DNA from 4 places in the Streptomyces sp. NPDC049954 genome. Region 2 is predicted to be linked to each of the others. Evidence: riboswitches for the same ligand, from Rfam matches in the RefSeq annotation. Region 2 holds a riboswitch; each other region holds the start of a gene.

Region 1 (7,620 bases), on a different contig from region 2:
GCGGGCGCCGCCGTCCGAGGAGCCGCCGGCCCGCGAGGACTGCGAACCCCCTGAACCCGCTGTCTTCTTCGCCGTCTTCTTGGCGGTGGCGGCCTTGCGGCGCGGCGCGGGCTTCTCCTCGCCCTCGTCCGTGTCCTCGTCCCCGTCGGCCGCGCGGTCCTCGGCGTCCGGCCCGTCCTGGTCGTCCTGTTCCCCGGACTCCTGGTCGCGGTCCTGCTTGCCGTCCGGGTCCTCCAGGCCGGCGGTCCGCCGGTGCAGGGAGTCGGCCAGACCGCTCGCCCGCTGGGTCAGGGCCTTCGTCGCCGCCGTCTTGGTGGCGCCCACCAGCTCCTTGCGCACCTGGTCGTTGAGCGACCCGAGCACGGGCGAGTCGGCGACCAGCTTCCCGAGCTGCTTCGGGTCGAAGTTCAGCTTCTTGCCGGCGAGATACATGCCCAGGCCAACGGCCATCTTGGCCTTCTTCGTACGCCCCAGCAGGTAACCACCCACCAGAGCCACGCCTATCTTCGTGTTGCCGTTCATCTCTGTCATCTCTTGAACACCTCAATCTCCCGCATTCAGGAGTTGTTTCGTAGCCGTGCCTGGTGGGCCTCGTACTCGCCGAGCCGGTCCAGCAGTTCGTCCTCGCGCCGGTCGAATTCCGCTTCGTCGATGGCGCCGCTCAGCAGTTCCTTCTCCAGTTCCCCCAGTTCGGCTCGCACGGTCGCCGGGTCGTAGTACTCGCGCTCCGCGGCGAGGACCACCTGATCGACGACCCAGGCCGTCCCTCGTACCGGCGCGAGCGGAAGGGTGAGGAGGTGAGAGATGAGACCCACGGGGCCCTCCGATCGGGGGAGAGGAGACTCAGACGAAGCTGTACGGCGGGAGCGGGCCGTTGAGAGCGAACTCGTATTCGTCGCCGCGCCGTTCGGCCTCTTCGTCCACCGCCTGCGAGAACCGGGCGGCCTCCTCGCGCTTCACGAGGAAGGACGCGTTCAGGAAGTGCTTCTTGGTCGGGTCGGCCTGTGCGGTGCGCTCCGCGGCGGGGGCGAGCGCGGCCGTCAGCTCCTGGGCCTCCTGGTCCTCCCGTGCCTGCACCTCGCGGGAGATCAGCTCGCCGAGGGCCATCTTCTGGTCCTGCGCGCCGGGGTTCTGCCTGGTGTAGTCGCTCAGGCGCCTGGCCTCCTGCGACTCGGTGAGGATCTCGCGCAGGAGCCCCTCCTCCGCACGGGAGACCTTGAGGTTGTACTCGAGGCGGCCGTCCAGCTCGGTGAGCCGGGCGCTGTACCCCTCCTCCTCCTGGCCGAGGACGTCGAGCACCTGCTCGTCGTCGGGGCCGACCAGTCCGAAGCGCATCGGCAGAGCCGCGCCGTCGGCCATCAGCCGCTCCAGCACGCTCTGGTGCGCGACCAGGTCGCGCCGCTTGGCGCGCAGGTCCTCGGGGGCGTCACTGACGACGGCGGCGAGACTGCCGGTCCTGAGCGTGCGCAGCTGGGACGCCGGCTCGCCGACGCCGTTCAGGCCGTCCAGCTTCAGCGGGTGGTCCGCTGCCGTGATGGCGTAGATGTACGTGGGCATCGACTAGTCCTCCCGACGGGAAGTCGTACGGCGGCTGCTGGAGGAGGTCTTGCGCGCGGGGCGCTTCTCCTTCTCCTCTTCCTCTTCTTCGTTCCCGGAGCTGTCGCGACCGCCCTTGAAGGACTCGCTGAACGCCTCCACGGCGCCGGTCAACGCTCCTTTCGACTTCCCCTTCGCCCCGCTCTCCATCGAGTCGCCGACGATGTCGGTGAGCTGGGTGGGGGCCTTGCGCCCCGACTCGAGGTCGAGCCGGTTGCACGCCTCGGCGAAGCGGAGGTAGGTGTCCACACTCGCGACGACGACGCGGACGTCGATCTTGAGTATCTCGATTCCCACGAGGGAAACGCGGACGAAGGCGTCGATGACGAGCCCCCGGTCCAGGATCAGCTCAAGGACGTCGTAGAGATTGCCGGAGCCACCTCCGCTGCCGGACGCATTGCTCTGCTGTACGAGACTCATGGTCGATCTTCCTTCCGGTCAGTGATCGAGCGGCCTCACACGCTCGGTACGGATAACTTCCTCGGGAACCAGGTGCGACTCAGCGGTCGACCTGTCCTCGCGCGTAGCGGCGCACCCGCTCGTAACCGATGAGCTGGCCCTGACCGTCGAGGGAGACGTGGTAGGTGGCCATCACGCTCATGGTGTCCGGGATCTTCTCGATCTCCACCACCTCGACGTCCGCCATCCAGCCCTCGTCCGTGGCCTTCACCGAGGACACGGAGACGGCCTCGCGCTGGAGCAGTTCGGTGAGCTGGGCGGCCGCACTGCGCATCGCGGTCGCGATGCTGACCCGCTCCGACTTCTTTCCACCGCTGTCGCTCTTGTTTTCGGTGTCCTCGCTCGTCGACATGTTCCCGCCCGTAGTGCGTCGTCAGAAGTTCCTGCCGCGACCGTCGCGATCAGCGCGTTCGGCCGCTCGTTCGTGGTTGAACTGCGAGTGCCCTGGGCGTCCGAACGTATGCATGGGGAGGTGGACGGCCTCGTGACCGCCCGTGGCGGGGGCACACGTGGTGTCCGGACGGCGGTCGTCATCCGGGTCCGGTGGGGGAGGGGCGCCGGTTCAGCCCGTGACGATGCCGGTGACGAGGTTGATCGTGGTCGCCAGGATGCTCGTGCCGAACACGTAGGAGAGCAGGCAGTGGCGCAGGGCGATCGCGCGGATCCCGGGGCTGGAGACGTCGGTGTCCGAGACCTGGTAGGTCATGCCCAGGTTGTAGCTGAAGTAGAGGAAGTCGCGGTACGTCGGCGGCTCCTGGGAGTTGAAGTCGATACCGCCGCCGGTCCGGTAGTAGGCGTAGGCGTAGCGGGCGCAGTACATGAGGTGCAGTGCGGCCCAGGACATGAACACCCCGCCCAGCGCCACCGCAGCGGCGGCGTTCCCCTTGCCCGACTTGCCGTCCAGGAGCAGCACCACGATGGCGACCAGTCCGCACAGCGCGGTCCCGACGACGACGCACTCCTCAAGGGCGGGCCGGAAGTCCTCACGGCTGGCGTTGCGGTGCGTGCCCCCGGCGTCCATCGGCCACAGCGTGAGCCAGCCGGCCAGGACGAAGACGAGTTCTGTCACGGCGATTCCGGCGAGGGCGCCGAACGCCGCGTCGACCAGTACGCCGACCACGACGCCCGCCACCGCTCCGAGGGCCGTCGCGCGGATCAGCCGGACGACCGCGGACAGAGGCAGCCAGATACTCATGGGACGTGACCGTACGGTCCGGTGCTCGTGGCGCCGGGCCGATGCGCACCGCATCGGCCGCCCTGCTGCCCCCGAGGAGGGAATCTTCACCCCGACGGGGCAAGGCGGCCGCCCCTCGGTCTTCACTGTCTCCCACCGTCTCCGCCCGTCTCCGCGTCCGGACGCCCGGGTGCGCACGTGCACGCCCGGGCGCGCCGTCCGCGGGGCGCGAGCCCGCCGGGCTCTGCCGGGCCGAACTGCGGGCGCGGCAAACGGCCTTGGCGCCGAAAGGCGGCCATCGCGTTGTTGTCGTCCCGTCACCGGGCTTATGACAAAAGGAATGAGGCAAATTTCCACCCGGGTGGGCGCCGGTGCCGGAAAGGGGGCATCCCGGGGACAATTCATTGATCAATTTCATCGGCTGGAGGCAGAGGAGTGGGATGCCGGGGAGGGGGGTGTCCGCTCAGGTAATCAGTCCCTCACTCGATCGCCGATCCGGCCGTGATGTCCGACCGTGATCTCCGGCCGTCCGCGCGATCTTCGATATCCGCCCCCGCGTGATCTTTTCTGGTCCGCCGAGCCGCCTTTCGTGGCCCGACCGAGACGGATCGGCCGGGCGGCGGACGTCTCTCGGACTCCGAGGCGCACCTGAGTGCGCTGAGGTGCTCTGAGGTGCCCTGCGGGCTGGTCTCGCGTCGATACGTCCCGTTCGCCGCCCGATATGAGTCTTTTGTAGTGACGTGTGAGTGCGGGTTCGCGCCCTTGTCGTGGCACTCCCGGCTCCGTTCACGGCGGAGCAAAACGCGCTAATCGGACGCGGTGGCGAGGGTCACGTTCGGAGGGGACGGCGCTCCCGGGGCGCGGTCCATTTCGCGCCGTGCGGGGAAAGTTGACTGCGCGAAGAAAGCGGCGGAACTCGCTTTCGCCCTCATTGATCATGTAAATGCACGGTGATCAAGAATGTGAAGCTTGTCCGATCCGGCGCTTCTCGCTTAACGTCACGGTCCATCCGGGCAGAACGCCGAATCCTGCCGCTGTCCGGAAACCCGACCTATTCACGTACGGCAGGAGCGGGGGACCCAGGTAAGTCGCCGGTCCGGATTTCCGGAACGGCTCGGGGTGAAGTCGCGTTCATCGCGGCCAGGCATCTCCAGCCTGAACCCGACAGCTCACCTCGCAGGCGACGGAGAGGAACGCACCATGCCCGCAATGGGTAACAATCGTCGTCGCACGTCCCGTTCGCTGACCCGCGGCCTGATCGCCGTGAGTACGGGTGGAGCCGCCCTGGCCCTTCCCCTGTTCGGCGCGAACATCGCCTCCGCGGCGCAGTCCCACCCGGCGGCCGAGCAGAAGGTCGCGGCCGGCGCCCCGGCCGGGGAAACCACCCCCGCCGCCTACTCCGTGGTCTCCGGGGACACCCTGGCCAAGATCGCCAGGAACCACTCGGTCGACGGCGGCTGGCACAAGCTGTACCAGGACAACCGCCAGGCCGTCGGTGACAACCCGGACCTGATCCACCCCGGCCTGAAGCTGACCATCGGCGGCAAGGCCGAGGCCAAGGTCTCCGGCGCCTCGGCCGGCCGGAGCGGCGGCGCCGACCGTGCCGACCGCTCGCAGCGCACCAGCACGCCGCCCGCCGCCCCGGCGAAGCCCGCCACCGAGACGGCCGCGAGCAAGGCCGCCGCCCCCGCCGCGCAGCCCGCGACGTACACGAACGACCTCGACGGCTGGATCAAGCAGTCGCTGGCCATCATGGCCGAGCACGGCATCCCCGGCAGCTACGAGGGCATCCACCGCAATGTCATGCGGGAGTCCTCGGGCAACCCGACGATCGTCAACGACTGGGACTCCAACGCCGCCGCCGGCACCCCGTCGAAGGGGCTGCTCCAGGTCATCGACCCGACGTTCCAGGCGTACCACGTGCCCGGCACGTCCATGGACAGCTTCGACCCGGTCGCCAACATCACCGCCGCGTGCAACTACGCCGCGCACGTCTACGGCTCGATCGACAACGTGAACGGTCCGTACTGAGCCCTTACGCCCCGGGCGTGAACCGATGACGGGTGGGGGAGAAGCCGGTGGGCTCCTCCCCCACCCGTCTGCGCTGTGCCGGTGGCCGCCCCCGAACGCCCGAAGGCCGGTGGACGCGCTTCCCCCGGCCTCTGCCTCTGCCTCTGCCTCTGCCAGGCGCACATTGCCGTCTCGTGAAAGATCTCGCTCCGCAGGGTTTCTGCTATCACATATCACCGCTACGGTGTTCCGCATCGCAGGCTCTCGCACCACCCGAGTCGCGTCGCCGCCGGTCCCGCATGGCCGACGCCCAGCTTTCAGGGAGATCCCGCCATGGCAGCGAGCCCGAAGTTCGCCCACGTCGTCTTCCAGACGTCCCAGCCGCAGGAGATGCGCGACTGGTACTGCGCCGTCCTCGACGGCCACGTCGTCTACTCGGACGAAGCGCTCTCGTTCATCACGTTCGACGAGGAGCACCACCGGGTGGCCCTACTCCACCCGCCCACGCCGACGCCCCTCCAGCGCAAGTCGCCCGAGACGGCCGCGATGCACCACGTGGCGTACACCTTCGACTCCCTGGACGAGCTTCTCGACAGGTACGTGCTCCTGCGTGACCAGGGGGTCCGGCCGACCGTCTGCATCGCGCACGGCGTCACCACCTCCATGTACTTCCGCGACCCCGACGGAAACCTGGTGGAGATGCAGATCGACCGGTTCGCCGAACCCGACGAGGCCACCGCCTACATGCGGGGACCCGAGTACGCGGCCGATTCGGTGGGGCCCTCCTTCGACCCCGAGGCACTGCTCGAAGCCCGGCGCGGGGGCGCCACGGTGGAGGAACTCTCCGAGCGTGCCTGGGCGCTGCGGCTGGGGCTTCCCGACCCGATGCCCGTCCTCATGGGTGGCGGCCACTGAAGGCAAGCGGTATGCCTCACCGGCGTGCCAGGCGTGCGGCGCCTCTCCGGCCATCTCGCGCGTGACGGGGACCGCCCCTCCAGCCGCCGGGGCGGCCCCGGCGGGAGCAGTGCGGCTCGACGAGGCCGTGGAGGCCGATGTTCCCCCACTGCCACGTGCTGATCACCGCCCGCACCGCCGAGGTGCCCACCGACCGCCGCGGTGGGGCCATCCTCGACTCCGCGCCGAGCAGGCCGGCCGCGAACGCGCCGGAACCCTGGTCCCCGCGGTGCGGGCGGCCTACGCGCAACTCGCTCAGGAAGCACTCGTAACATCTCCCCCGAGCAGGCGGTGACGTGCAGCGTCGCCGCCGGACAGCCCGCGCCGGGAAAGGGTCCCGACGCACTTCTGTGGGAGTACACATGACCCGCATCACCGTCCTCGGCGGCACTGGTTACGCCGGTGGAGCCGTCGTCCGCGAGGCTGCTTCGCGAGGGCACCACGTCGTTTCCTTCAGCCGCAACGCGCCGGGCGAGGAAGTCGCCGGAGTCGAGACCGTCACGGGCTCCGCGCTCGTCCGGGCCGACCTCGAACGCGCGGTGCGGGACGCCGAGGTGGTCGTCGTCGCACTGGCACCGAGCGGCGTGCTCGCGGATGACTTCGTGGAGCTGAACGCGCAGATCGCCGACCTCGCCCGCGGCGTGGGCGCCCGGCTCGGGGTAATCGGCGGCGCCGGCACCCTGCTGCTCGCCGAGGACGGGCCGAAGGTGTACGAGACGCCGGAGTTCCCCGAGCGGTTTCGGGGCTTCTCGCGGGCGAGCGACGGGGTGCTGCAGGTCCTGCGCGACAGCGAGCCGGGCCTGGACTGGTTCGTACTGAGCCCGCCCCGGAGCTTCGGGCACTGGGCGCCCGGGGAGGCCACCGGGAAGTACCGCGTGGGCGATGACGTCGTCCTGACCGACGAGAAGGGGGAGGAGGCCATCTCCGGGCCGGACTTCGCCACGGCCCTGGTGGACGAGATCGAGCGTCCGGCACACCACCGCCGGCGCTTCACCGTGGCCTACTGAGCCCGGGGCTCCGCACAGGGCCAAGGCCGGATCCGGCCGCCGGGCTCCCCGGCGGCACCCGGCTGACATCGTCCGGAGGTCCTCACGATGCCGACCACAGCGGCCGCCGCCCGGACCGGACGCAGTCCGCCGAGTGCCCAGCCGGGCGAGGCGAGAGCGTCAGGGCCGTCGACATCGCGCCGTCCGTGAGCGAACCGCGCGAGCACGGGCGGACGGGCCCCTGGGGGGATCTCCTCGAAACCCGCCGCCCCGGGCCGCCGTCAGGCGGGCGCTCGGGCACGTCGTGCAGCGATCGACATGCTGCTCCACGTGGACGGCTCCGGAAGCTTCGCCACGGCCGACCCGCTGCAACGGATCTGGCGCGACTGCGAGGTCCCGCACGGCACGCGGGCGTCCGGCCGACGGTGTGCCGCGAGAGCT
Region 2 (7,620 bases):
ACCGGTCGAGGAGAGCAGGACACGACAGGGGTCGTCCGCCACCTGGAGCGGCACCGCCGCGACCGGGGCGCCCGCCGACTCCAGCAGCACCGTACGCCGCTCGGTCCCGTACTTCTTCGACACCGCGGCCAGTTCGGAGGAGACCAGCTTCCGCAGCTCCGCGTCCGAGTCCAGGATGCGGGTCAGCTCCTCGATCTCGGTGCTGAGCCGGTCCCGCTCGCTCTCCAGCTCGATCCGGTCGAACCGGGTGAGCCGGCGCAGCGGGGTGTCCAGGATGTACTGCGTCTGGATCTCGCTGAGCGAGAAGTGCGCGATGAGCCGCTCCTTGGCCTGCGCCGAGTTGTCGCTGGAGCGGATGATGCGGATGACCTCGTCGATGTCGAGCAGCGCGACGAGCAGGCCCTCGACCAGGTGCAGCCGGTCCTTGCGCTTGCCGCGCCGGAAGGCGCTGCGCCGCCGCACCACGGAGAAGCGATGGTCGAGGTAGACCTCCAGCATCTCCTTGAGACCCAGGGTCAGGGGCTGCCCGTCGACCAGCGCGACGTTGTTGATGCCGAAGGACTCCTCCATCGGCGTCAGTTTGTACAGCTGCTCCAGGACGGCCTCGGGCACGAAGCCGTTCTTGATCTCGATGACGAGCCGCAGACCGTGCTCGCGGTCGGTGAGGTCCTTGACGTCCGCGATGCCCTGGAGCTTCTTCGAGCCGACCAGGTCCTTGATCTTGGCGACGACCTTCTCGGGGCCGACGGTGAACGGCAGTTCCGTCACCACGAGGCCCTTGCGGCGGGGCGTGACGCTCTCGATCGCCACGGTCGCCCGGGTCTTGAAGCTGCCGCGCCCCGTCGCGTACGCGTCCCGCACGCCCGCGAGGCCCACGATGCGCCCCCCGGTGGGCAGATCGGGGCCCGGGACGAACTTCATCAGCGTCTCCAGGTCGGCGCCCGGGTGCCTGATGAGGTGGCGGGCCGCCGCGACGACCTCGGCCAGGTTGTGCGGGGCCATGTTGGTGGCCATGCCGACCGCGATCCCCGAGGCGCCGTTGACCAGCAGGTTCGGGTAGGCCGCCGGGAGGGTCAGCGGCTCCTGCTCCTGGCCGTCGTAGTTCGCGGCGAAGTCGACGGTGTCCTCGTCGATGGACTCCGTCATCAAGGAGGCCGCGTCGGCCATCCTGGCCTCGGTGTACCGCATCGCGGCAGGCGGGTCGTCGTTGCCCAGCGAGCCGAAGTTGCCGTGGCCGTCGACCAGCGGGACCCGCATGGAGAACGGCTGCGCCATGCGCACCAGCGCGTCGTAGATCGACGCGTCGCCGTGCGGGTGGAGCTTGCCCATGACCTCGCCGACGACGCGGGCGCACTTGACGTGGCCCCGGTCGGGGCGCAGGCCCATCTCGTTCATCTGGTAGACGATGCGGCGCTGCACGGGCTTCATGCCGTCCCGCGCGTCGGGGAGGGCCCGGGAGTAGATGACGGAGTACGCGTACTCCAGGTAGGAGGCCTGCATCTCGTCGACGACGTCGATGTCGAGGATCTTCTCCTCGAAATCGCCTTCGTCAGCCCGGGAGGTGCCCCGAGACGGGGATTTCGTGCTGCGGCGGGCCATCGCTGCTGCGGCTCCTTCGCGTGTGGATCACGGCATCGGCTGCTTCTGACGCGGACCATTGTGGACCGCCGTACCGACAAGCCCGACCTCGACCCGTCCGACGCGGCCCGCCGCGAGGCCCCGCAAGGGGTGATCGCGGGACCGTCGGCGGGCTACCGGCCCGGTGCCCGCGCACGCCGCGAGACCTTCGGAGTACGGGGAACTTCGCCAGATGTCCGTGCGGTTGCATACAGTGACAGCACGAATCGACGGACAACCATCGACGGACATCACCGGCCGCCCCCGCCGGCGCCGCGCGACAGCCGGCGAGGGGTCCGGTGAGCGAAGGGACGTACATGCCCATGGGTCACACGGCCACCGACCGGGCCGGCTCCGGCGGCCTCACAGCGACCGAGCACCGGTTGGCCAACGGCCTGCGGGTGGTGCTCTCCGAGGACCATCTGACCCCGGTCGCCGCGGTCTGCCTCTGGTACGACGTGGGCTCGCGCCACGAGGTGAAGGGCCGCACCGGTCTCGCCCACCTCTTCGAGCACCTGATGTTCCAGGGCTCCGCCCAGGTCAAGGGCAACGGGCACTTCGAACTCGTGCAGGGCGCCGGCGGCTCCCTCAACGGCACGACGAGCTTCGAGCGCACCAACTACTTCGAGACGATGCCCTCCAACCAGCTCGAACTGGCCCTGTGGCTGGAGGCCGACCGGATGGGCTCCCTGCTCACCGCCCTCGACCTGGAGTCCCTGGACAACCAGCGGGCGGTCGTGAAGAACGAGCGCCGCCAGCGTTACGACAACGTGCCCTACGGCACCGCCTTCGAGAAGCTCACCGCGCTCTCCTACCCGGAGGGCCACCCCTACCACCACACCCCCATCGGCTCGATGGCCGACCTGGACGCCGCGACCCTTGAGGACGCCCGCGCCTTCTTCCGCACGTACTACGCGCCGAACAACGCGGTGCTCTCCGTCGTCGGCGACATCGACCCTGAGCAGACGCTGGCCTGGGTCGAGAAGTACTTCGGTTCCCTCCCCTCGCACGACGGCAAGCAGCCCCCGAGGGACGGCTCGCTGCCCGAGGTGATCGGCGAGGAACTGCGCGAGGTCGTCCGCGAGGAGGTGCCCGCCCGCGCCCTCATGGCCGCCTACCGCCTGCCCGAGGACGGCGGTCGCGCCGCCGACGCCGCCGATGTCGCGCTCACCGTGCTCGGCGGCGGCGAGTCCTCGCGGCTCTACAACCGCCTGGTGCGCCGGGACCGTTCGGCCGTGGCCGCCGGATTCGGCATGCTGCGGCTCGCCGGCGCCCCCTCGCTGGGCTGGCTCGACGTCAAGACCTCCGCCGACGTCGAGATCCCCACCATCGAGGCCGCCGTCGACGAGGAGCTGGCCCGCTTCGCCGAGGAGGGCCCCACCGCCGAGGAGATGGAGCGCGCCCAGGCCCAGCTGGAGCGCGAGTGGCTCGACCGGCTCGGCACCGTGGCCGGCCGCGCCGACGAACTGTGCCGCTACGCCGTCCTCTTCGGCGACCCGCAGCTCGCGCTCACCGCCGTCGGGCGGGTCCTCGACATCACCGCCGACGAGGTCCGCGAGATCGCGGCGGCCCGACTGCGGCCCGACAACCGCGCCGTCCTCGTCTACGAGCCCACCGCCCCCGAGGGCGACCCCGCCGCGCGGGACGACGCCGCGGACACCGACCAGGACGAGGAGGCGGCACAGAAGTGAGCGACGCCGTGCAGAGCACCATGGAGTTCCACCCGCAGCCCCAGCCCGGCACCGCGAAGCCCTGGGCCTTCCCCGCGCCCGAACGCGGCACCCTGCCCAACGGGCTGACCGTGCTGCGCTGCGACCGCCCCGGCCAGCAGATCGTCGCCGTGGAGGTGTTGCTCGACGTCCCGCTGGACGCCGAACCGGCCGGTCTCGACGGGGTCGCCACGATCATGGCCCGCGCCTTCACCGAGGGCACCGACAAGCACTCCGCCGAGGACTACGCGGCCGAGCTGGAGCGCTGCGGGGCGTCCCTCGACGCGCACGCCGACCACCCCGGCGTCCGCATCTCGCTGGAGGTCCCGGTCTCCCGGCTGCCCAAGGCGCTCGGCCTGCTCGCCGACGCCCTGCGCTCCCCGGCCTTCGCGGACGCCGAGATCGAGCGGCTCGTGGCCAACCGTCTCGACGAGATCCCGCACGAGGCGGCGAACCCGGCGCGGCGCGCGGCGAAGGAGCTGTCGAAGCGGCTCTTCCCCGCCGACAGCAGGATGTCCCGCCCCCGCCAGGGCACCGAGGAGACGGTCTCCGCGATCGACTCCTCGGCCGTCCGCGCGCTGTACGAGAGGCATGTCCGCCCGGCCACCTCGACCGCCGTCGTGGTCGGTGACCTCACCGGTGTCGACCTCGACGCCCTGCTCGCCGAGACCCTCGGCGCGTGGACCGGGAACACCGCGCAGCCGCTGCCCGTGCCGCCGATCACCGCCGACGACACCGGCCGCGTCTACATCGTCGACCGTCCCGGTTCCGTGCAGACCCAGCTGCTCATCGGCCGGATCGGCGCGGACCGGCACGACCGGGTCTGGCCCGCGCAGGTCCTCGGCACGTACTGCCTCGGCGGCACCCTGACCTCGCGGCTGGACCGGGTCCTGCGCGAGGAGAAGGGCTACACCTACGGGGTGCGCGCCTTCGGCCAGGTGCTGCGCTCGGCCGCTCCGGCCGCGGGCAGCTCGGTCGCGCCCGGCGCCGCGATGCTCGCCATCAGCGGCTCGGTGGACACCGAGTCCACCGGTCCCGCGCTGGAGGACCTGTGGAACGTCCTGCGGGTGCTCGCCGCGGACGGGCTCACCGACGCCGAGCGCGAGACCGCCGAGCAGAACCTCGTGGGCGTCGCCCCGCTCAAGTACGAGACGGCCGCCGCCGTCGCGGGCACCCTGGCCGACCAGGTGGAGCAGCAACTGCCCGACGACTTCCAGGCCCAGCTGTACCGCCGGCTCGCCGAGACCGGCACCGTCGAGGCCACCGCCGCCGTGGTCAGCGCCTTCCCGGTCGACCACCTCGTGACGGTCCTGGTCGGGGACGCCGCGCAGATCGCCGAACCGGTCCGAGCCCTCGGTATCGGCGAGGTCACCGTCGTCGAGGGCTGAGGCCCGCCCGGCGCGAGCCGAACCCGCTGACGCGGTCTCAGGGCCCCGGTGCGCCTTCCGAAGACGGAGGGACACCGGGGCCCTGGCGCGTCCGCGTGACGGGCCGTCCGCCGCAGGCTCCCTTCCGTCCCCGGCGGCCCTCCCTCCGTTCCCCTCCTCTCCCACCTTTGTCCCGAATGCCGTATGACGCCCTGTCTGCGCTGTGGCATGCGCGACAAAACGCCGGTTCCGTTTGTTGCGGCCCGGATGTCCCGTTTAGCGTCGGTCCGGCTGTTCGTCAGGTACCCGTCGCACCAGCGGCACCGGGCAGTCATCGCCGAGTCCCGAGGCGCGAGCCGAGGGAGCCGGGGACCCAGGTTTCACTGGGGTGAATCGGCCACCGCCCGGCGGTGACCGTAGGAGACCTTCCTGCTCCGAACCCGTCAGCTAACCCGGTAGGCGAGAGGGAAGGAAAGGATCACCCACTCCATGGCGTTCACGCGCCCCTCCGGCAAGCACCGTCGTCCCCGCCGCGGGAGCCGGGCCGGCGCCCGGGTCGCCTCGGTCGCCGCTCTCACCACGACCGGCGTCGTCGGCGGTCTCGCCGCCTCCGCGTCCGCCGTCGAGGCCCCGGCCGCCCACGACACCGGGCTGACCCGCGCGATCACCCTCGGCGACGGTCTCGCCGAGGAGATCGCCACCCAGGCCGCCCTCCAGCACGCCGCCGCCGAACAGGCCGAGGCTCAGGAGAAGGCGGCCACGCAGGCCAAGAAGGAAGCCGAGGAGGCCAAGCGCAAGGCGGAGGCCAGGGCCAAGCGGGAGCGCGAGGCCAAGGAGCGCGCCGCCCGCGCCGCCCGCGCCGCCGAGCGCGAGCGCCTCAACGCCTTCGTGGCGCCGGTCGACGGCTCGTACGTGTCCACGGGGTACCAGTCCGGCGGCTCGCTGTGGTCCTCCGGCAGCCACACCGGTATCGACTTCCACGCGGCGAGCGGCACCAGCGTGCACGCCGTGGGCGCGGGCACCGTCGTCGCGGTCGACTGGGGCGGGGCCTACGGCAACGAGGTCGTCCTGCGCATGGACGACGGCACCTACACCCAGTACGGGCACCTGACCTCCGCGACCGTCTCCGTCGGGCAGCGCGTCGGCCCCGGCCGGCAGATCGCGATCTCCGGCTCGACGGGCAACTCGACCGGACCGCACCTGCACTTCGAGGCCCGTACGAGCCCGGAGTACGGCTCCGACATGGACCCCGTCGCCTACCTCCGCGCCCACGGCGTCAACGTCTGAGACGAGGGCGCCACCAACAGCCCGCGTCCGCCGAAGGCCCCCGGTCACCCCGGGGGCCTTCGGCGTGCGCGGGGTGGCTTTCCGGCCAAAAGATATCCATGGAATGCCGTCTCCCATCGGAAATTCACGCCTGTTCTAATAGAGTCACTGAACGGGCGTCAATCGACGACGTTTCGCGGGGATTAAAGCGGAGGTCGGTCCATGAGCATTCCGGCGCACTCGGTATGCACCGCCATCCGGGACGACATCGTCTCCGGTGTGTACGAGCGCGGCAGCCGGCTCACCGAGGAATTGCTCGCCCGCCGGTACGGCGTCTCGCGCGTCCCGGTGCGGGAGTCGCTGCGCACCTTGGAGGCCGAGGGTTTCGTCGTGACCCGCAGGCACGCGGGCGCGCACGTGGCCGAGCCCTCCGAGCAGGAGGCCGTCGACCTGCTGGAGATGCGGCTGCTGCTGGAACCGCTGTGCGCGGCGCGTGCCGCCCAGCGCCGCACCGACGCCCACCTCAAGGTGCTGCGCGGACTGGTCAGACTCGGTCAGGAGCGGGCCAGGCGCGGCCAGGACGAGGATCTGCGGTCCCTGGGCGGCTGGTTCCACGAGACCCTCGTGCAGTCCTCCGGGAGCGAGGCGCTCACCACGCTGCTGACCCAGCTCCGGCACAAGATCGTCTGGATGTGGACCGTCGATTCCCCGGCCCGCCCCCAGGAGTCCTGGGCGGAGCACGGCGCGATCGTCGACGCGGTGGCCCGCGGGGACGCCGAGCGGGCCAGGACGCTGACCGCGCAGCACGGGGAACGGGCCCGGCAGGCCCACCGGCTGCGCGGCACGGAGCGTGTGAGGTCTTCGCAACATGCCGTAAACACGGTGGGCGGCCGACATTAACAATGGCGCCGTATACAAAGGTGAGCAATGCGGGGGTCTCTTTGTTGTGCCCGCAATTCCGGAGATGAATGCGAAGGGGTTTCGGGGGGCTCTTCCGTGTTTCCCGGACTTCTTGTGCGGGGTGGTGGTCGCCGGTGCCCGAATTCTTCCGGAAAGTGTCCCGCCGCCGCGCGGAAACGCCGTACGGAAACCCCTGCGCGGAACGTGCACGGAAAACGCTGCGGCGGACGCGGGGGGCCCGCGTCCGCCGCAGCGTCGCCCGAGAGGGGGAGCCGCCCGCTCAGACCGTCTCGGGCAGTTCGTCCAGCCCCTCGGTGACGAGCCTGGCGAGCCGGTCGAGGGCGGCCTCGGCGCCCTCCGCGTCGGCGTGGAGCGTGATCTCCTGGCCGCCCTCGACGCCGAGGCCGAGGACGGCGAGCATCGAAGCGGCGTTGACCGGCTGCCCCCCGTCCTTCGCGATGGTCACCGGGAACCCGGCGGCCGTGGCCGCGCGGACGAAGATGGAGGCGGGACGGGCGTGGAGGCCCTCTGCCCAGCCGACGTTGACGCGACGTTCAGCCATGTTGCAGCCCTTCAGAATCCGGGTCGTCAGGGACCCTGGGTTGTCTAGACCAATCACCCCATGCTGGCACAGGGCCTTGCGTGGGGACACGGTCTCGCCGGTACTCCCCGCTCACACTGCTCCCCGCCCGGCGCCTCCGCTACTCGCACAGGCGGTCGTACGCTGACCCCATGGAGACCCCGGAGGACCGGCACAGCTA
Region 3 (7,620 bases), on a different contig from region 2:
GGGAGCCCCGGAATCCGGTCGAGGTCCTCCGCCGTCCAGCCGCCGGCCGGAGGCGTCGGCCAGGCGAACCGCTCCTCCTGCGGCTCCGGCCCCTGCGGCCCCGGAGTGTTCTCGGCGGCGGTGCTCATAAGCGCTCCCATGCGACGGAGTATGGCCGTACTCAAGAGCCTACCTGGGGCATATGCCGCAGGTATATACGAAAGAGTGAAAGCCGCGCACGGGAGTTCACGCCGCCGCCGGGCCCGCACGGACGGAGGCAGCGCCGAGGGAGCCCCCCGCCCGGCCCGGTACCGTCGACCGGTGACCGAGAACGCCCCCTCCACCCCGGCCGAGCCCACCGCCCCCGCCTGCCCCCTCGCGGCGCCCGGCCCGACCCCGCCGCTGTTCAGCCGGGAGTTCGCCGCCGACCCCTACCCCGCGTACGCCTGGCTGCGCGAGCACGAGCCGGTGCGCTGGACGCGGTTGCCGAGCGGGGTCGAGGCGTGGCTCGTCACGCGGTACGCCGAGGCCCGGCAGGCCCTCGCCGAGCCCCGGCTGTCGAAGAACCCGGCGCACCACGCCGAGTCCGCGCACGCCAAGGGCAGGACCGGCATCCCGGGCGAGCGCAAGGCCGAACTCATGACGCACCTGCTCAACATCGACCCGCCCGACCACACCCGGCTGCGCCGCCTCGTCTCGAAGGCGTTCACGCCGCGCCGGGTCGCCGCCTTCGAGCCCCGGGTACGCGAACTGACCGACGCCCTCATCGACGGGTTCGCACAGAAAGGGGAGGCGGACCTCATCCACGAGTTCGCGTTCCCGCTCCCCATCTACGCCATCTGCGATCTGCTCGGCGTCCCGCGCGAGGACCAGGACGACTTCCGGGACTGGGCGGGCATGATGATCCGGCACGGCGGCGGACCGCGCGGGGGAGTGGGCCGGGCTGTCAAGAAGATGCGCGGCTACCTCGCCGAACTCATCCACCGCAAACGCCTGGACCCCGGCGACGACCTCATCTCGGACCTCGTCCGCGCCTCCGACGGCGGGGAGCACCTCACGGAGAACGAGGCCGCCGCGATGGCCTTCATCCTCCTGTTCGCCGGCTTCGAGACGACCGTGAACCTCGTGGGCAACGGGGTCCTCGCCCTGCTTGGGCACCCCCGGGAACGCGCCCGCCTCCAGGAGTCCCTGGCCGCGGGGGACCGGGGCCTGCTCGCGACCGGCGTCGAGGAACTGCTGCGCTGGGACGGCCCGGTCGAACTGGCCACCTGGCGGTACGCGACCGCGCCGCTGCGCGTCGGCGAGCAGGACATCGCGCCCGGCGACCCCGTACTCGTGGTGCTCGCGGCGGCCGACCGCGACCCGGAGCGCTTCGCCGAGCCCGACACGCTCGACCTCGCGCGCCGCGACAACCAGCACCTCGGCTACGGCCACGGCATCCACTACTGCCTCGGCGCGCCGCTCGCCCGCCTCGAAGGGCAGACCGCGCTGGAGCGGCTGCTGACCCGCCTTCCGGACCTCGCGCTCGACGCCGAACCCGAGGACCTGCGCTGGCGCGGCGGCCTCATCATGCGGGGGCTGCGCACCCTGCCCGTCCGCTTCACTCCCGTCACTCGTGCCCCGGACGGGGGCGCGTAATACCCGACTTACCCGCGATGTGACACCTCGTACGACCTGAACCCACGTCAAAAATGTGATGTTCGCGTGATCGGGGCTGCATCGACTTGTGACAGGCATTCGAATCCGGCTACGTTCACGTCCGACTCAGCTGTCACGCGAAAGGCAACCGCATGCTCTCCGGGAACGGCCGTCACCGACGCCCCCGCCAGGCCCCGGCCCTTGTCGTCGCGGCAGGTGTGACCGGCTCGGCCATCGCCATTCCGCTGCTCGGCGCGACCGGCGCCAGCGCGGACCAGGGCCCTTGGGACCGCCTCGTCGAATGTGAGACCGGCGGCTCGTGGAGCGCCGACGGCGGCAACGGCTACTACGGCGGCCTCCAGCTCTCCGACGACGAGTGGGAGGCGAACGGGGGTCTCGACCTCGCCCCGCGCGCCGACATGGCCACGCGCGCCCAGCAGATCCTCGTCGGTCAGCGCATCCTCGCCACCGAGGGCCCGTCCGCCTGGCCCGGTTGTGCCATCGGGGCGGGGCTGACCCGCGATGACGGCGGCACCGACGACGCGGCGGGCGCGGGTGTCGGCGACACCTCGACCGTCCCCGCCTCGCCCTCCGCGAAGCCCTCGGCCTCCGGGGACTCCGCGAAGAAGGCGAAGTCCGGCAAGAGCGACGAGTCCACCGAAGCGGGGAAGTCCGGCAAGGGGGACAAGTCCGGCAAGGGGGACGAGAGCGCCGAGGCGTCGAAGTCGCCCAAGAAGAGCTCGAAGCACGCCAAGCCGGGCGCTTCGGACGAATCGTCCGCACCGGACGCCAAGTCAAGCGCCTCCCCCTCGGCCGGGAGTGGAGGGGACGACGCCTCCGGCAAGTCCTCCGGCCGCCACGCCAAGAAGGGCGCTCAGAGCCCCACCGGCGACCCGTCCGCCTCTTACGAGGGGGGCGACGACACGTCCGGCTCCGGCGCGACGGACCAGGCGCCGGACGACGAGGCCGCCCAGGACCCGGCCGCCACCGGAACGGACCGTTCCGTGGCCGGCGAACTCCACGCCTCCCGGGGAGAAAACGGGCAGAGGTCGGCGAACGACGACACCAAGGACAAGACGTACAAGGTGCGTTCGGGCGACAATCTCTGGGCCATCGCGGACGCCCACAAGCTCCCCGCGGGCTGGACCGCGCTGTACGAGCAGAACAAGAAGGTCGTCGGCGCCGACCCCGACCTCATCCTTCCTGGCCAGAGCCTGGATCTTGGTGTGGATTCGGGTCAATAACCGGACAAGAGGGTGTCAGGGTTCGGGGCTAATTGTCCGGTTGAGGGCAAGTGAGACATGAGTCTCAACAGCCCTGATCGTCTTTGAAGTTCCGGTTGTTTCTTGCTTAACGTCGTCTCCGCTCCCCACCGGGAGCCCCGACGGTCGTCACGCCGAATCCTGCCGGCGACCGTGCGGGACAGTCGTCGCGTCGAGCGCCGAAGGCAGGAGCGGGGGACCCAAGGTTTGTGCCCCGTGCGCCGTCCGGAGAGATCCGGGCGGCGTACGGGGCTCGGGGTGAAGTCGTGCGCAAGGTCGCACGGCCGGGCAACTCACGGGCCCGAACCCGACAGCTCACCTCGTAGGCGTCGGTGAGGAGACCTCTTCATGCTGTTTTCCAGCAAGGGCAAGCACCGTCGTTCTTCCAAGGCCACCCGCGTCGTCGCCCTCGCGGGTGTCACCGGCGCCGCCATCGCCGTCCCGCTGATGGCCTCCGGCACCGCCTCCGCCGCCTCCGTCTCGACCTGGGACAAGGTCGCGCAGTGCGAGTCCGGCGGCAACTGGTCCATCAACACCGGCAACGGTTACTACGGTGGCCTCCAGTTCAACCAGTCCTCCTGGGCCGCCGCCGGTGGCACCCAGTACGCCCCGCGCGCCGACCTGGCCACCAAGGGCCAGCAGATAGCCACCGCCGAGAAGCTCCTCGCCATGCAGGGACCGGGCGCCTGGTCCTGCGCCGGCGCCGGTGGCCTCACCAACGACGGTGTGGACCCGGGCGTCAGCACCGGCTCCTCCTCCGGCCAGCAGCCGCAGCAGGCCGCCCCGCAGCACACCGACAGCCAGGCCGCCTCGCGCGGCCAGCAGCGCCAGGCGGCCCCGCAGCCCAAGGCCGCGCCCAAGGCCGCCCCGAAGTCCACGACCGGCACGGTCAAGACCGACACCGGCAAGATCGTCCCCAAGGGCGACGGCGAGTACAAGGTCGTCACCGGCGACACGCTGAGCGAGATCGCGCAGAAGCACCACGTCTCCGGCGGCTGGTCCAAGCTGTTCCAGCTCAACGACGACATCGTCAAGAACGCCGACCTGATCTACCCGGGCCAGCAGCTCCACCTGAGCTGACCCGGCCGGCGGGCCCCGCGCCCGCCGCTCCCCGGCCCACCCCCATGGGCCACGGCCCGCACGGGCCGCCCCGGCCCCTGAGGGCCGCCCCGCCCCGGCACGTGTCCCCCGCGCGTGCCGGGGCGGGGGCCTTTCCGGCCGCCCGGCTCGTCCGTGCGCGGCCCCGCTCAACGGCGGGCTCATGTGTCACGGCGGGCGGCTCAGATGCTCGGTCACCCCGTCGGCAACGCGCCGGATATGCGGACGATGCCCGTTGTGTCCGCTCGTTTCGTCTTAGCGGGCGGGCTTCGGGGGGCCGGAGGTCCCGCGCCGGTTAGGCTCATGACGCAAGGTGCTCACGCACCCCGCACTTCCTGCTTCACATCCCACGAAGGAGATGCTCGTGCCGTCCATCGACGTCGTCGTAGCCCGGGAAATCCTGGACTCCCGAGGCAACCCCACGGTCGAGGTCGAGGTCGGCCTCGACGACGGGAGCACGGGCCGCGCGGCCGTGCCCTCCGGCGCCTCCACCGGGGCCTTCGAGGCCCTCGAACTGCGTGACGGAGACGCGAACCGCTACGGCGGCAAGGGCGTCGAGAAGGCCGTCCTGGCCGTCATCGAGCAGATCGGCCCGGAGCTGGTGGGCTACGACGCCACCGAGCAGCGGCTGATCGACCAGGCGATGTTCGACCTGGACGCCACCCCGGACAAGTCCTCGCTCGGCGCCAACGCCATCCTCGGAGTCTCCCTCGCCGTCGCGCACGCCGCCTCCGAGGCCAGCGACCTGCCGCTCTTCCGCTACCTGGGCGGCCCCAACGCGCACCTGCTCCCGGTGCCGATGATGAACATCCTGAACGGCGGCTCGCACGCCGACTCCAACGTGGACATCCAGGAGTTCATGATCGCGCCGATCGGCGCCGAGTCCTTCTCCGAGGCCGTCCGCTGGGGCTCCGAGGTCTACCACACCCTCAAGAAGGTCCTGAAGCAGCGCGGCCTCTCCACGGGCCTCGGTGACGAGGGCGGCTTCGCCCCGAACCTGGAGTCCAACCGCGCCGCCCTCGACCTCATCCTTGAGGCGATCAAGGAAGCCGGCTACGTGCCGGGCCGTGACGTCGCGCTCGCCCTGGACGTCGCCGCCTCCGAGTTCTACAAGGACGGCACGTACCTGTTCGAGGGCAAGGAGCGCTCGGCCGCCGAGATGACCGAGTACTACGCGGAGCTCGTCTCCGCGTACCCGCTCGTGTCCATCGAGGACCCGCTGTACGAGGACGACTGGGCCGGCTGGAAGACCATCACCGACAAGCTCGGCGACAAGGTCCAGCTCGTCGGTGACGACCTGTTCGTCACCAACCCGGAGCGCCTGGCGCGCGGCATCGAGGAGGGCTCCGCCAACGCCCTGCTCGTCAAGGTCAACCAGATCGGCTCGCTGACCGAGACCCTGGACGCCGTGGAGCTGGCCCAGCGCAACGGCTTCAAGTGCATGATGTCCCACCGCTCCGGCGAGACCGAGGACGTCACGATCGCCGACCTCGCCGTCGCCGTGAACTGCGGTCAGATCAAGTCCGGCGCCCCGGCCCGCACCGACCGCGTCGCCAAGTACAACCAGCTCCTGCGCATCGAGGAGATCCTCGACGACGCCGCCGTGTACGCGGGCCGCTCCGCGTTCCCGCGCTTCAAGGGCTGAGCCCCCGAGGCCCCCGCGCCGCGCGGCGCCCGTCGGCACCCGGCTGACGGCCCGCCCCGGGGCGCACGGCCTCCGTACGTCCCCGCACCCGGTCCCGTACCGTGTGCGGGGACGTACGCGTGTTCAGGACGTACGCGCGTTTCACGGGTGCACGGGGAGGCACGATGCCAGCGAGGGACCACCGGGACCGGTTCTCCACGGCCACCCGGCTGCGGGCGCTCGGCGAGCAGACCGCCGCCCGCGTCTACCGCTCCCAGTCCCGCCGCCAGGACCGCCGCTCCCGGCTGACCGGACGCGCCGCCCTCCTCGTCCTGGTCCTGTGCACGCTGGTCGTCGCACTCGCCTACCCGATGCGCCAGTACGTCTCGCAGCGCAACGAGATCGCCGACATGCGCGAGCAACTGCGCGAGCACCGCGCCGGCGTGGAGCGGCTGCGCGACGAGAAGGCGCGCTGGGAGGACCCCTCCTACGCCCGTCAGCGCATCCGCGAACGCCTCCACTACGTGCTGCCCGGCGAGACCGGCTACACCGCCGTGGTCCGGGGCGCCGCGCTCCAGGGCCCGCAGGGCGACAGCGCCGTGTCCGGCCGCGCCTGGTACGCGAACCTGCTCACCGGGATCGACCACGCGGACGCCGCGGACCGCTGAACCGCCCGGGGACGGCGCGCCGCCGCCCTGCGGCGATACTGGGGGGAACGGGACGGCACCGAGCCGGCCCCGCCCGCCAGGCCCGCCGCCGTACGTACGAGAGAAAGCCCCGCATGGACACGCCCCCGCCGCCCACCGCGCCCACCGAGCCGACCGAGGCCGATGTCGCCGCCTTCAAGCAGCAGCTCGGCCGTCCGCCGCGCGGGCTGCGCACCATCGCGCACCGCTGCCCCTGCGGGCTCCCGGACGTCGTGGAGACGGCGCCCCGGCTGCCCGACGGCACCCCGTTCCCGACGCTGTACTACCTGACGTGCCCGCGCGCCGCGTCCGCGATCGGCACGCTGGAGGCGAACGGCGTGATGCGCGAGATGAGCGAGCGCCTCGCCCGCGACCCGGAACTCGCCGACGCCTACCGCGCCGCGCACGAGGACTACCTGAAACGCCGCGACGAGATCGAGGAGCTGACCGGCTTCCCGAGCGCGGGCGGCATGCCGGAGCGCGTGAAGTGCCTGCACGTCCTCGTCGCGCACTCGCTCGCGGCCGGGCCCGGCGTCAACCCGCTCGGCGACGAGGCCCTCGCGATGCTCCCCGAGTGGTGGGCGAAGGGCCCGTGCGCGGACCTGTGCGCGACGGCCGAGGGGGAGGGCAAGTGACGCGGGTCGCGGCGATCGACTGTGGTACGAACTCCATCCGCCTGCTCGTCGCGGACGCCGACCCGGCGACCGGCGAACTGCGCGACCTGCACCGCGCCATGCGCATCGTGCGCCTGGGCCAGGGCGTGGACCGCACGGGCCGCCTCGCCCCCGAGGCGCTGGAGCGCACCTTCGACGCGTGCCGCGAGTACGCGCGCGTGATCGAGGAGCACGGCGTCCCGGCCGGCCGCCTGCGCTTCGTCGCGACGTCCGCCTCCCGCGACGCCTCCAACCGCGAGGACTTCGTGCGCGGCGTCCACGAGATCCTGGGCGTCGACCCCGAGGTGATCACCGGCGACGAGGAGGCCCAGCTCTCCTTCACCGGCGCGACGAAGGAACTCACCGGCTCCGACACGTACCGCAAGCCGTACCTGGTGGTGGACATCGGCGGCGGCTCCACGGAGTTCGTGGTCGGCGAGGACACGGTGGCCGCGGCCCGCTCGGTCGACATCGGCTGCGTCCGCATGACGGAACGCCATCTCGCCCGCGAGGACGGCACGGTGGTCGACCCGCCGACCGCGGACCTGGTCGCCGCGATCGAGTCGGACATCGAACGAGCCCTGGACCAGGCCGCCGAAACGGTCCCGCTGACCGAGGCGCACACCCTCGTGGGCCTCGCGGGCACGGTCACGACGCTCGCCGCGATCTCCCTGGACCTC
Region 4 (7,620 bases), on a different contig from region 2:
CGCCCTGGAGGTCGAGGTGGGCCCGGAGACCTTCCTCGGGGGTCATGTGGATGTCCGGCCAGTACGGGGAGTAGGCGCCGATCTGGATCATCGTCACGTCGAAGGGGCCGTGCGCGGTGCCGATGTCGCGGAAGCCGGGGAAGTAGCCCGTGTCGCCGCTGTGGTAGACGCGGTGCTCGGGGCCGGTGACCGCCCAGGAGGCCCACAGGGTGTGCTGCTGGTTGCGCAGGCCGCGGCCGCAGAAGTGCCGGGCCGGGGTCGCGGTGAAGTCGAGGCCCGCGATACGCGTCGACTCGTGCCAGTCCAGCTCCCGCAGCCGCTCGGGCGCCACGCCCCAGCGCTCCAGGTGGGCGCCGATGCCGAGCGGGACCACGAAGACGGTGCCGGTCCGGGCGAGGCGCTGGATCGAGGGCAGGTCGAGGTGGTCGTAGTGGTCGTGCGAGATGACGACCGCGTCGACCGGGCCGAGCGCCTCCAGCGGCACCGGGGCGGGGTGCAGCCGCTTGGGTCCGGCGAAGGAGAACGGGGAGCAGCGCTCGCCCCACACCGGGTCGAACAGGACGCGGGCGCCGTCGATCTCGGCGAGGACGCTGGAGTGTCCCATCCAGGTGATCCGCAGTCCCGGGGCGGGCTCGCGCGTGAGGTCCGCGAGAGTGGTGGGGTGGACCGGCAGGGTGCCCTCGGGGGCGCGCAGCGCACGCTGGTCCTTGCGGAAGAAGTTCTGGAGGAACTCCAGGCGCGAACCGGGCGGCGGGGCCTTCGGTCCGTCGGGGTTGCGGAAGACGCCGCGGTCCCGGTCGAAGTGCGGGGACTGGTGGATGCGCTCCAGCCTGGCACCGGTGGCGTCCGCGCCGAAGGCGAGGGGCCGCAGCGAGCGCAGTTCGGAGCGCAGGGAACGGGCGTCGGTCACGGCGCCTCCTCAAGGTCTCGGGGCGGGCTGCCCGTCGTCTCGGTGGGCTACCCATTATGTGCGGGGCCCGGGCGGGCCCGCCCGGCGGCCGTCCCCTCCGGGCGCGGTCGGCGCCGGGGGCCGCCGGGGCGGTGCGCGCGGCGTTACAGGGGCAGCAGGTCCGGGCGCTTGGCGTGCGCGTGGTCGCCGGAGGACTCGCCACGCAGCCGGCGGCCGATCCACGGGACGAGGTGGTCGCGCGCCCAGGTGATGTCGTCGCGGCGGTGCTCCAGGGTGCCGCGCGGGGGCAGCGGCGGCCAGGGCTGTTCCGGGTCGGCGGGCACGTCGAGGCCGAGGACCTGGGCGGCGCGCAGGGCGACCCGGGTGTGCCCCTCGGGCCCGAGGTGGAGCCGGTCGGCGTCCCAGGCCCGGCGGTCGCGGACCGAGCGCAGCGACCACAGGTCGAGGACCGGGCAGCCGTGGCGGTCGGCGACTGCGCGCACGTGGGCGTTGTACGTGGCGATCTTTCCGCGCAGCCGGCGCAGCACCGGGGTGTCCCGGGTGTCGAAGCCGGTCGCGACGAGGACGGTGCCGACGGCGGAGGTGAGGTCGGCGACGGCGCTCTCGAAGCGGGCCGCGACGTCGTCCGGGTCGCTGCCGGGCCGCAGGATGTCGTTGCCGCCGGCCACGAAGGTCACGAGGTCGGGGGCGAGTTCCTTGGCGCGGGGCACCTGGTCGGCGACGATCTGGTCGAGGAGTTTGCCGCGCACCGCGAGATTGGCGTAGCGGAAGTCGTGTTCGGGGAGCCGGTCGGCGAGCTGGACGGCGAGCCGGTCGGCCCAGCCGACGTAGACACCGCCGGGGCCGGGGTCGCCGACGCCTTCGGTGAAGCTGTCGCCGACGGCCGCGTACGACGCGATGATGCCCTCTCCCGAAAGGGCGCTGCTACGGGGGAACCTCGATTCTTGTGCCACCTCGGCATCATTCACCTGGCCGAGTGACCTACGCCACCGTAGGCAGGGGTTGACGGGGGGTGAGAAAGACCACCGGTCAAATCTCGCCCAATTCAGGAATAGGGCGGGCCTGGTGTGACTGAGTCGGAGAACGGATCGTTGTCGCTTTTCCGTCGCCGCCGCGATGGGGGGCGCGGGCCCCGTGGAGTGCGCGTCGGCCCGCCCGCCGCGCGGGGCGCGGGCGGGCGGGCCGGTGCGGTCCGGGAGGGGCCGGATCAGGCGTTGACGCCGTGCTGGGCGAGGAAGGCCAGCGGGTCGATGTCGGAGCCGTAGTCCGGGCCGGTGCGGATCTCGAAGTGCAGGTGCGGGCCGGTCACGTTGCCGGTGGCACCGGAGAGGCCGATCTGCTGGCCCTCGGTCACGGTCTGCCCGACGGACACGCCGATCGAGGAGAGGTGGCCGTACTGCGAGTAGTGGCCGTCACCGTGCTTGATGACGATCTGGTTGCCGTAGGCGCCGCCGTCTCCGGCGGCGATGACGGTGCCGTTGGACACGGCCTTGACCGAAGTGCCGGTGGAGACGGGGAAGTCGGCGCCGGTGTGGCCGTGCGACCACAGGTTGCCGGAGTTGCCGTAGCCGCCGCCCTTGACGCCGACGACGGGCGCGGTCCAGCCGGAGTCCGCGGGGGCGGGCTTCGCGGCGGGGGCCGCGGCCTTGGCGGCCTCCAGGGTGATCTTGAGGCCCGGCTTGATGATGCTCGGGTTGGCGCCGACGGCCTTCTTGTTGATCTCGTAGAGCTTCTTCCAGCCGCCGTCGACGTGGTGCGTCCTGGCGATCTTGGCCAGGGTGTCGCCCTTCACCACCGTGTAGGTGGTGTCGGCCTTCTGCGGGGCGGCCTCGGGGGCGGCGGCGTGCGCGCCGGCCGCGGCGGTCAGCGGGAGCACCACCGCGGCGGCACCGGTGGTGCCGATCAGCGCGAGGCGGTGGGACAGCGAACGGCGGTTCTTACCCTGTGCGGGCATGGTGGTGTTCTTTCTCCGTCGCCTACGAGGTGAGCTGTCGGGTTCGGGCTGGAGCTGCCCGGCCGCGTGAACGCGGCTTCACCCCTAGCCGTCCGGTGGACCGGGCGGCGGTGATGCCTGTGGGTCCCCCGTTCCTGCCGGTACGGGTGTGAGTGGAGCGGGAATCCGGGCGGCGGCAGGATTGGGCGTTCCGGCCGGACTGAGGGTGACCGTAAAGGAGTGGGAACTCGCCGGACAAGCCATACCTTTCCCGCGTGTATCCCTTTTAGTGATCCATTGAGCGGATTTCTGTCACGCTCCGTGGAATTTTGATCTTCACTTCCCTGCATCCGCCGGAGGAATGCGGCCTCGACGGAAAGGGCGGCCGGTACGGACCGTCACGGTTATGACGCTGCTCACCCCGGCCCCTCAGGACCGTCCGACGTCCTGTCGGGGGGACGGGCGTCTGTCGTAGGGTCGGGCTCGCGCCGTGCCGGCGAGCCGCGCCGGCGGCCCACCGGAAAGGGAATCCCCGTGACGCAGCAGGTGCCGCAGGCCGAGCCCGAGCTGACCGCCGTACGCAACTTCCGGGACGTGGGCGGGCTGCCCACGGTGGACGGCGGGCGGGTGCGCCCGGGCCGGCTCTACCGCAGCGGCCACCTCGCGCACGCGAGCGCCGAGGACGTGAGCTTCCTCTCCTCGCTCGGCCTGCGCACCGTCTTCGACTTCCGCAACGCGGCGGACCAGGCACTGGAGGGCCCGGACGTCGAGCTGCCCGGGGTGCGCAACGTGCACCTGCCGCTCAACGACCCCGCGGACGGCGCCGAGTTCTGGCGGATGGTGCGGCACGGGGAGCTGGCGCAGCTGCGGGAGCTGCTCGGCGAGGGCCGGGCGGAGGCGCGGATGGCGGCCACCTACCGGGAGCTGGTCGAGGAGCGGACCGACGAGTACGGGCGGCTGCTGCGCGCGATGGCGACGGACAGCCTGCCGGCCCTCCTGCACTGCGCGGCCGGGAAGGACCGCGCGGGCACCTCCATAGCGCTCACGCTGCTCGCGGTGGGCGTCGAGCGGGAGGCGATCGAGGCGGACTACCTGGAGTCGAACGCCCCGCACCGCCGCTACCTCGTCCGGCGCGGCAGCGACTCCCCCGAGGCGATGGCGCCCGAGGTGATGGAGTTGCTCAACCCGTTGTTCGAGGCACGAGTGGAGTACCTGCGGGCGGCCCTGGAGGCCGTCGACACGGTGTGGGGCGGGCCCGAGCGGTACTTCGGCGAGGTGCTCGGGCTCACCCCGGACCTGCGGGAGGGGCTGCGGGCGCGGCTGGTCGAATGACCGGCCCGGGGCGCCCGGGGCTCACTGGTTCCTGGCGCCCAGCTCGAACAGCAGGTACAGGAACGCGGCGAGTCCGTGGCCCGCGACGATGTAGACGAACAGCCTGATGGCGAGCCCGCGCGGGATCTTGTCCTCCACGAACCGGCGCACCCCGCGCGGGGCGTCCCCCTCCTGGTCCGGGGCCGCCTGCGCCTCGGAGCCGGGGGCGGCGGGAGGGGCGGTCCCGGATACGGGTTCGGGTTCGGGTTCGGGTGCCGGGCGGGACATCATGCGCCTCCTGGGCGTGCGTCACCGAGGCAGAGCGCGCCGAGCGGGCTCTGCATGAGGGTGTGGACGAAGAGCAGTCCGGCGCCGTCCTGGTCCACGGCGGCGATCCGGTGCGGGGTGAGCGAGTCGAAGTGCGCGCTGTCACCGGGGTCCAGCAGGTGGGTGCTGTCGCCGAGCCGGAGCCTGAGCCGGCCGGTGAGGACGTACAGCCACTCCTCGCCGGGGTGCACGCGGACGATGTCGCCCTGGCTGCCGTAGGGGACGTGGACGCGCAGCGCCTGCATCCCGCGTCCCGGGCCGCCGGCCTGCCAGTAGGTCCAGCCGCCCGCGGCGGTCGGCTCCATCGCGGTGGCACGGACGACGGCCTGGCGTCCCTCGGTGTGCTCGCCGAGCAGTTCGGAGACGGCCGTACCGTAGGTGCGGGCCAGGGCGAGCAGCATCGGCAGGGAGGGCTGGCGGCGGCCGGTCTCCAGCCGGGACAGGTGCGCCGGTGAGAGTCCGGCGGCCTGGGCCGCGGCTTCCAGGGTCAGCCCGGCGCGGCGGCGCAGTTCCCGCAGCTGCGGGGCGACGGCCGCGGGCAGGGCGAGCGGGGCGCCGTCAGGTGCGTCGGCGTGCTGGTCCGGCGGGTCCGGGAGGTCCCGTCCGCCGGGGGTGGCAGGGCTCATACCTCTGATTGAGCCAGGGAAAGGCCTCCCGGGCAATTTTTTTGCCCGGGAGGCAAATTCTGGCTCGGTCCGGCCGTCCGCTCCCTGCTCAGCGGTTGGCGACCGCCTGCTTCACGAGTGTCTTGCCGAAGTCCCACATGAGTCCGCCGTTGTGCGCGTCGTCCATGACGGCGGTGAAGGCGTCCACGAAGCGGTCGGCCTCCTTCTCCCCCACCACGAGCGGCGGGATCAGCTTGATGACTTCGAGGTGGTCGCCCGAGACCTGGGTCAGGATGCGGTGCTTCTGGAGCAGCGGTACGACGACCATCTGCGCGAACAGCCCCTTGCGGGCGGCCTGGAGCATGGTCCAGCGGCTGCGCAGTTTGAGGGAGTCGGGCCGGCCGAACTCGATGCCGATCATGAGGCCGCGGCCCCGGACGTCGGCGAGCATCTCGTAGCGCGGGATCAGCTCGGCGAGGCGGTTCTTCAGGTAGTCGCCGGTGCGCCGGGCGTTGGCGACGATGTTCTCGTCCTCCATGACGGAGAGCACCGCGAGCCCGGCCGCCATGGCCTGGGCGTTGGCGCCGAAGCTCGCCGAGTGCACGAGGACCCGGTCCATCGAGGAGTAGACCTTCTTGAAGATCCAGTCCTTGCCGAGGGTGGCGCTGACCGGGACGTAGCCGCCGGACAGGGACTTCGCCACGCACACGAGGTCGGGTTCGACTCCCTCCTCGTGCTGGTAGGCGTAGAAGTCGCCGGTGCGGCCGAGGCCGGTCTGCACCTCGTCGGCGATGAGCAGCGCCTTGTGCTTGTGCAGGAGTTCCTGGGCGGCCCGCAGATAGCCGGGCGGGGTGTCGTGGACGCCCTTGCCCTGGATGGGCTCGATGATGAGCCCGGCCACGTCGCCCTTCTTCAGCTCCTTCTCCAGCGCCTTCAGATCGCCGATCGGGACGGCGGTGTCGGGCAGCAGCGGGGCGAAGCCCTCGCGGAAGCCCTTCTCGCCGTTGACCGAGAGGGAGCCGGTGGTCAGCCCGTGGAAGGCGTGCGCGCAGTACAGGACGCGTTTCCTGCCGGTCGCGAACCGGGCGAACTTCAGCGCCGTCTCGACCGCCTCGGTGCCGCTGTTGCCGAAGAACACACGGTCCAGGTGCGGGCTGTGGGCGAGCAGCTTCTCGGCGAGCAGTCCGGGCAGCGGCTGGCAGTCGAAGCGGGTGAGGTCGGCGAGCTGCGCGTCGAGGACGTCGTGCAGGGCCCGGCGGACCACGGGGTGGTGCCGTCCCAGGCCCATGACGCCGAAACCGGCGAGCATGTCGAGGTAGTCGTTGCCCTCGGCGTCCCAGAAGTACGCGCCCTCGGCCCGCTCGTAGACCCGGTCGAAGCCGATCGTGTGCAGCATCCGGGGCAGCTGGTGGTTGAGGTACTTGGTGTGCAGCTCGTACCGTTCCTGGCCGCGCTCGGCCAGCAGCGCGCCGAGGTCGAAGCCGGAGCGCCCGGACTCCCGCTGTCCGGGGCCGGTCTGCGCGCCGGTGGTGCCACTCGTGCCGGTTGTCATGCCTGCTTGTTCTCCTTACGGGCCATGCGGGCCCCGATCCGGCCGGCGATCTCGACCGGGGTGAGGCCGATGTCTGCGAGCAGTTCACCGCGTTTGGCGTGCGGGAGGAACTGTTCGGGGATGCCGAAGAGCCGTACGGGCACGTCGACGTCGGCGTCGCCGAGGGCGGCGGCGACGGCGGTGCCCACCCCGGCGCTGCGGCTGTTGTCCTCGACCACGGCGACCAGCCGGTGCCGTTCGGCGAGGGCGGGGAGCGCGGGGTCGACGGGTTTGACCCAGCGCGGGTCCACGACGGTGCAGCCGATGCCGCGCTCGCGCAGCAGTTCGGCGGTGCTCAGGCAGACGGGGGCCATCACGCCGACCGCGACGAGCAGGACGTCGGGGTCCTCGCCCGCGCCGGGCTCGGCGAGGACGTCCATCCCGCCGACGCGGCGCAGCGCGGGCACCTCGGGCCCCGCCGTCTCCTTGGGGTAGCGCACGAGGGTCGGGGCGTCGTCGACGGCGACGGCCTCGCGCAGCTGGGCACGCAGTTGGCCGGCGTCGCGCGGGGCGGCGATCCGCAGTCCGGGCACGACCTGGAGGACGGACATGTCCCACATGCCGTTGTGCGAGGCGCCGTCGGTACCGGTGACCCCGGCCCGGTCCAGGACGAAGGTGACCCCGCACCGGTGCAGGGCGACGTCCATGAGGAGCTGGTCGAAGGCCCGGTTGAGGAAGGTCGCGTAGAGGGCGACGACGGGATGCAGCCCGCCGGTCGCGAGCCCGGCCGCGGAGACCGTGGCGTGCTGTTCGGCGATGCCCACGTCCCAGATCCGGTCGGGGAAGCGCTCGGCGAACGGGGTCAGGCCCACCGGGTCGAGCATCGCGGCGGTGATCGCCACGACCTCGGGCCGCTCCTCGGCGATGCGCACGAGTTCCTCGCCGAAGACGGAGGTCCACGAGGGGCCGCCCGAGGGGGTCAGCGCCTCGCAGGTGAGCGGGT

What was found. Region 2 has a riboswitch for cyclic di-AMP ahead of AB0J21_RS14910 (M23 family metallopeptidase). Riboswitches for the same ligand answer to the same signal wherever they lie in the genome.
Region 1: another riboswitch for cyclic di-AMP. It lies ahead of AB0J21_RS20320 (transglycosylase SLT domain-containing protein); the one in region 2 lies ahead of AB0J21_RS14910 (M23 family metallopeptidase).
Region 3: another riboswitch for cyclic di-AMP. It lies ahead of AB0J21_RS05765 (transglycosylase family protein); the one in region 2 lies ahead of AB0J21_RS14910 (M23 family metallopeptidase).
Region 4: another riboswitch for cyclic di-AMP. It lies ahead of AB0J21_RS01750 (LysM peptidoglycan-binding domain-containing M23 family metallopeptidase); the one in region 2 lies ahead of AB0J21_RS14910 (M23 family metallopeptidase).

What each region holds. Positions count from the first base shown of each region.
Region 1 covers NZ_JBFALS010000008.1:197,144-204,763, reverse strand. Annotated here, with positions in the region: gene AB0J21_RS20350 (hypothetical protein) at 1-531, opposite strand, end outside; gene AB0J21_RS20345 (gas vesicle protein GvpG) at 558-815, opposite strand; gene AB0J21_RS20340 (GvpL/GvpF family gas vesicle protein) at 844-1,557, opposite strand; gene AB0J21_RS20335 (gas vesicle structural protein GvpA) at 1,561-2,016, opposite strand; gene AB0J21_RS20330 (gas vesicle protein) at 2,096-2,407, opposite strand; gene AB0J21_RS20325 (DUF1345 domain-containing protein) at 2,618-3,250, opposite strand; cyclic di-AMP (ydaO/yuaA leader) riboswitch at 4,239-4,425, shown strand; gene AB0J21_RS20320 (transglycosylase SLT domain-containing protein) at 4,430-5,260, shown strand; gene AB0J21_RS20315 (VOC family protein) at 5,573-6,154, shown strand; gene AB0J21_RS20310 (NAD(P)H-binding protein) at 6,556-7,200, shown strand.
Region 2 covers NZ_JBFALS010000006.1:107,923-115,542, forward strand. Annotated here, with positions in the region: gene AB0J21_RS14895 (DNA topoisomerase IV subunit A) at 1-1,599, opposite strand, end outside; gene AB0J21_RS14900 (pitrilysin family protein) at 1,935-3,308, shown strand; gene AB0J21_RS14905 (pitrilysin family protein) at 3,329-4,714, shown strand; cyclic di-AMP (ydaO/yuaA leader) riboswitch at 5,019-5,170, shown strand; gene AB0J21_RS14910 (M23 family metallopeptidase) at 5,183-5,980, shown strand; gene AB0J21_RS14915 (GntR family transcriptional regulator) at 6,182-6,859, shown strand; gene AB0J21_RS14920 (HPr family phosphocarrier protein) at 7,140-7,421, opposite strand; gene AB0J21_RS14925 (GNAT family N-acetyltransferase) at 7,592-7,620, shown strand, end outside.
Region 3 covers NZ_JBFALS010000002.1:514,401-522,020, forward strand. Annotated here, with positions in the region: gene AB0J21_RS05750 (Uma2 family endonuclease) at 1-140, opposite strand, end outside; gene AB0J21_RS05755 (cytochrome P450) at 301-1,617, shown strand; gene AB0J21_RS05760 (transglycosylase family protein) at 1,836-2,861, shown strand; cyclic di-AMP (ydaO/yuaA leader) riboswitch at 3,047-3,223, shown strand; gene AB0J21_RS05765 (transglycosylase family protein) at 3,228-3,959, shown strand; gene eno (phosphopyruvate hydratase) at 4,336-5,622, shown strand; gene AB0J21_RS05775 (septum formation initiator family protein) at 5,787-6,269, shown strand; gene AB0J21_RS05780 (DUF501 domain-containing protein) at 6,383-6,922, shown strand; gene AB0J21_RS05785 (Ppx/GppA phosphatase family protein) at 6,919-7,620, shown strand, end outside.
Region 4 covers NZ_JBFALS010000001.1:408,965-416,584, forward strand. Annotated here, with positions in the region: gene AB0J21_RS01740 (MBL fold metallo-hydrolase) at 1-910, opposite strand, end outside; gene AB0J21_RS01745 (SGNH/GDSL hydrolase family protein) at 1,054-1,863, opposite strand; gene AB0J21_RS01750 (LysM peptidoglycan-binding domain-containing M23 family metallopeptidase) at 2,118-2,864, opposite strand; cyclic di-AMP (ydaO/yuaA leader) riboswitch at 2,869-3,029, opposite strand; gene AB0J21_RS01755 (tyrosine-protein phosphatase) at 3,378-4,175, shown strand; gene AB0J21_RS01760 (DUF6126 family protein) at 4,197-4,445, opposite strand; gene AB0J21_RS01765 (XRE family transcriptional regulator) at 4,442-5,107, opposite strand; gene AB0J21_RS01770 (aspartate aminotransferase family protein) at 5,196-6,638, opposite strand; gene dxs (1-deoxy-D-xylulose-5-phosphate synthase) at 6,635-7,620, opposite strand, start outside.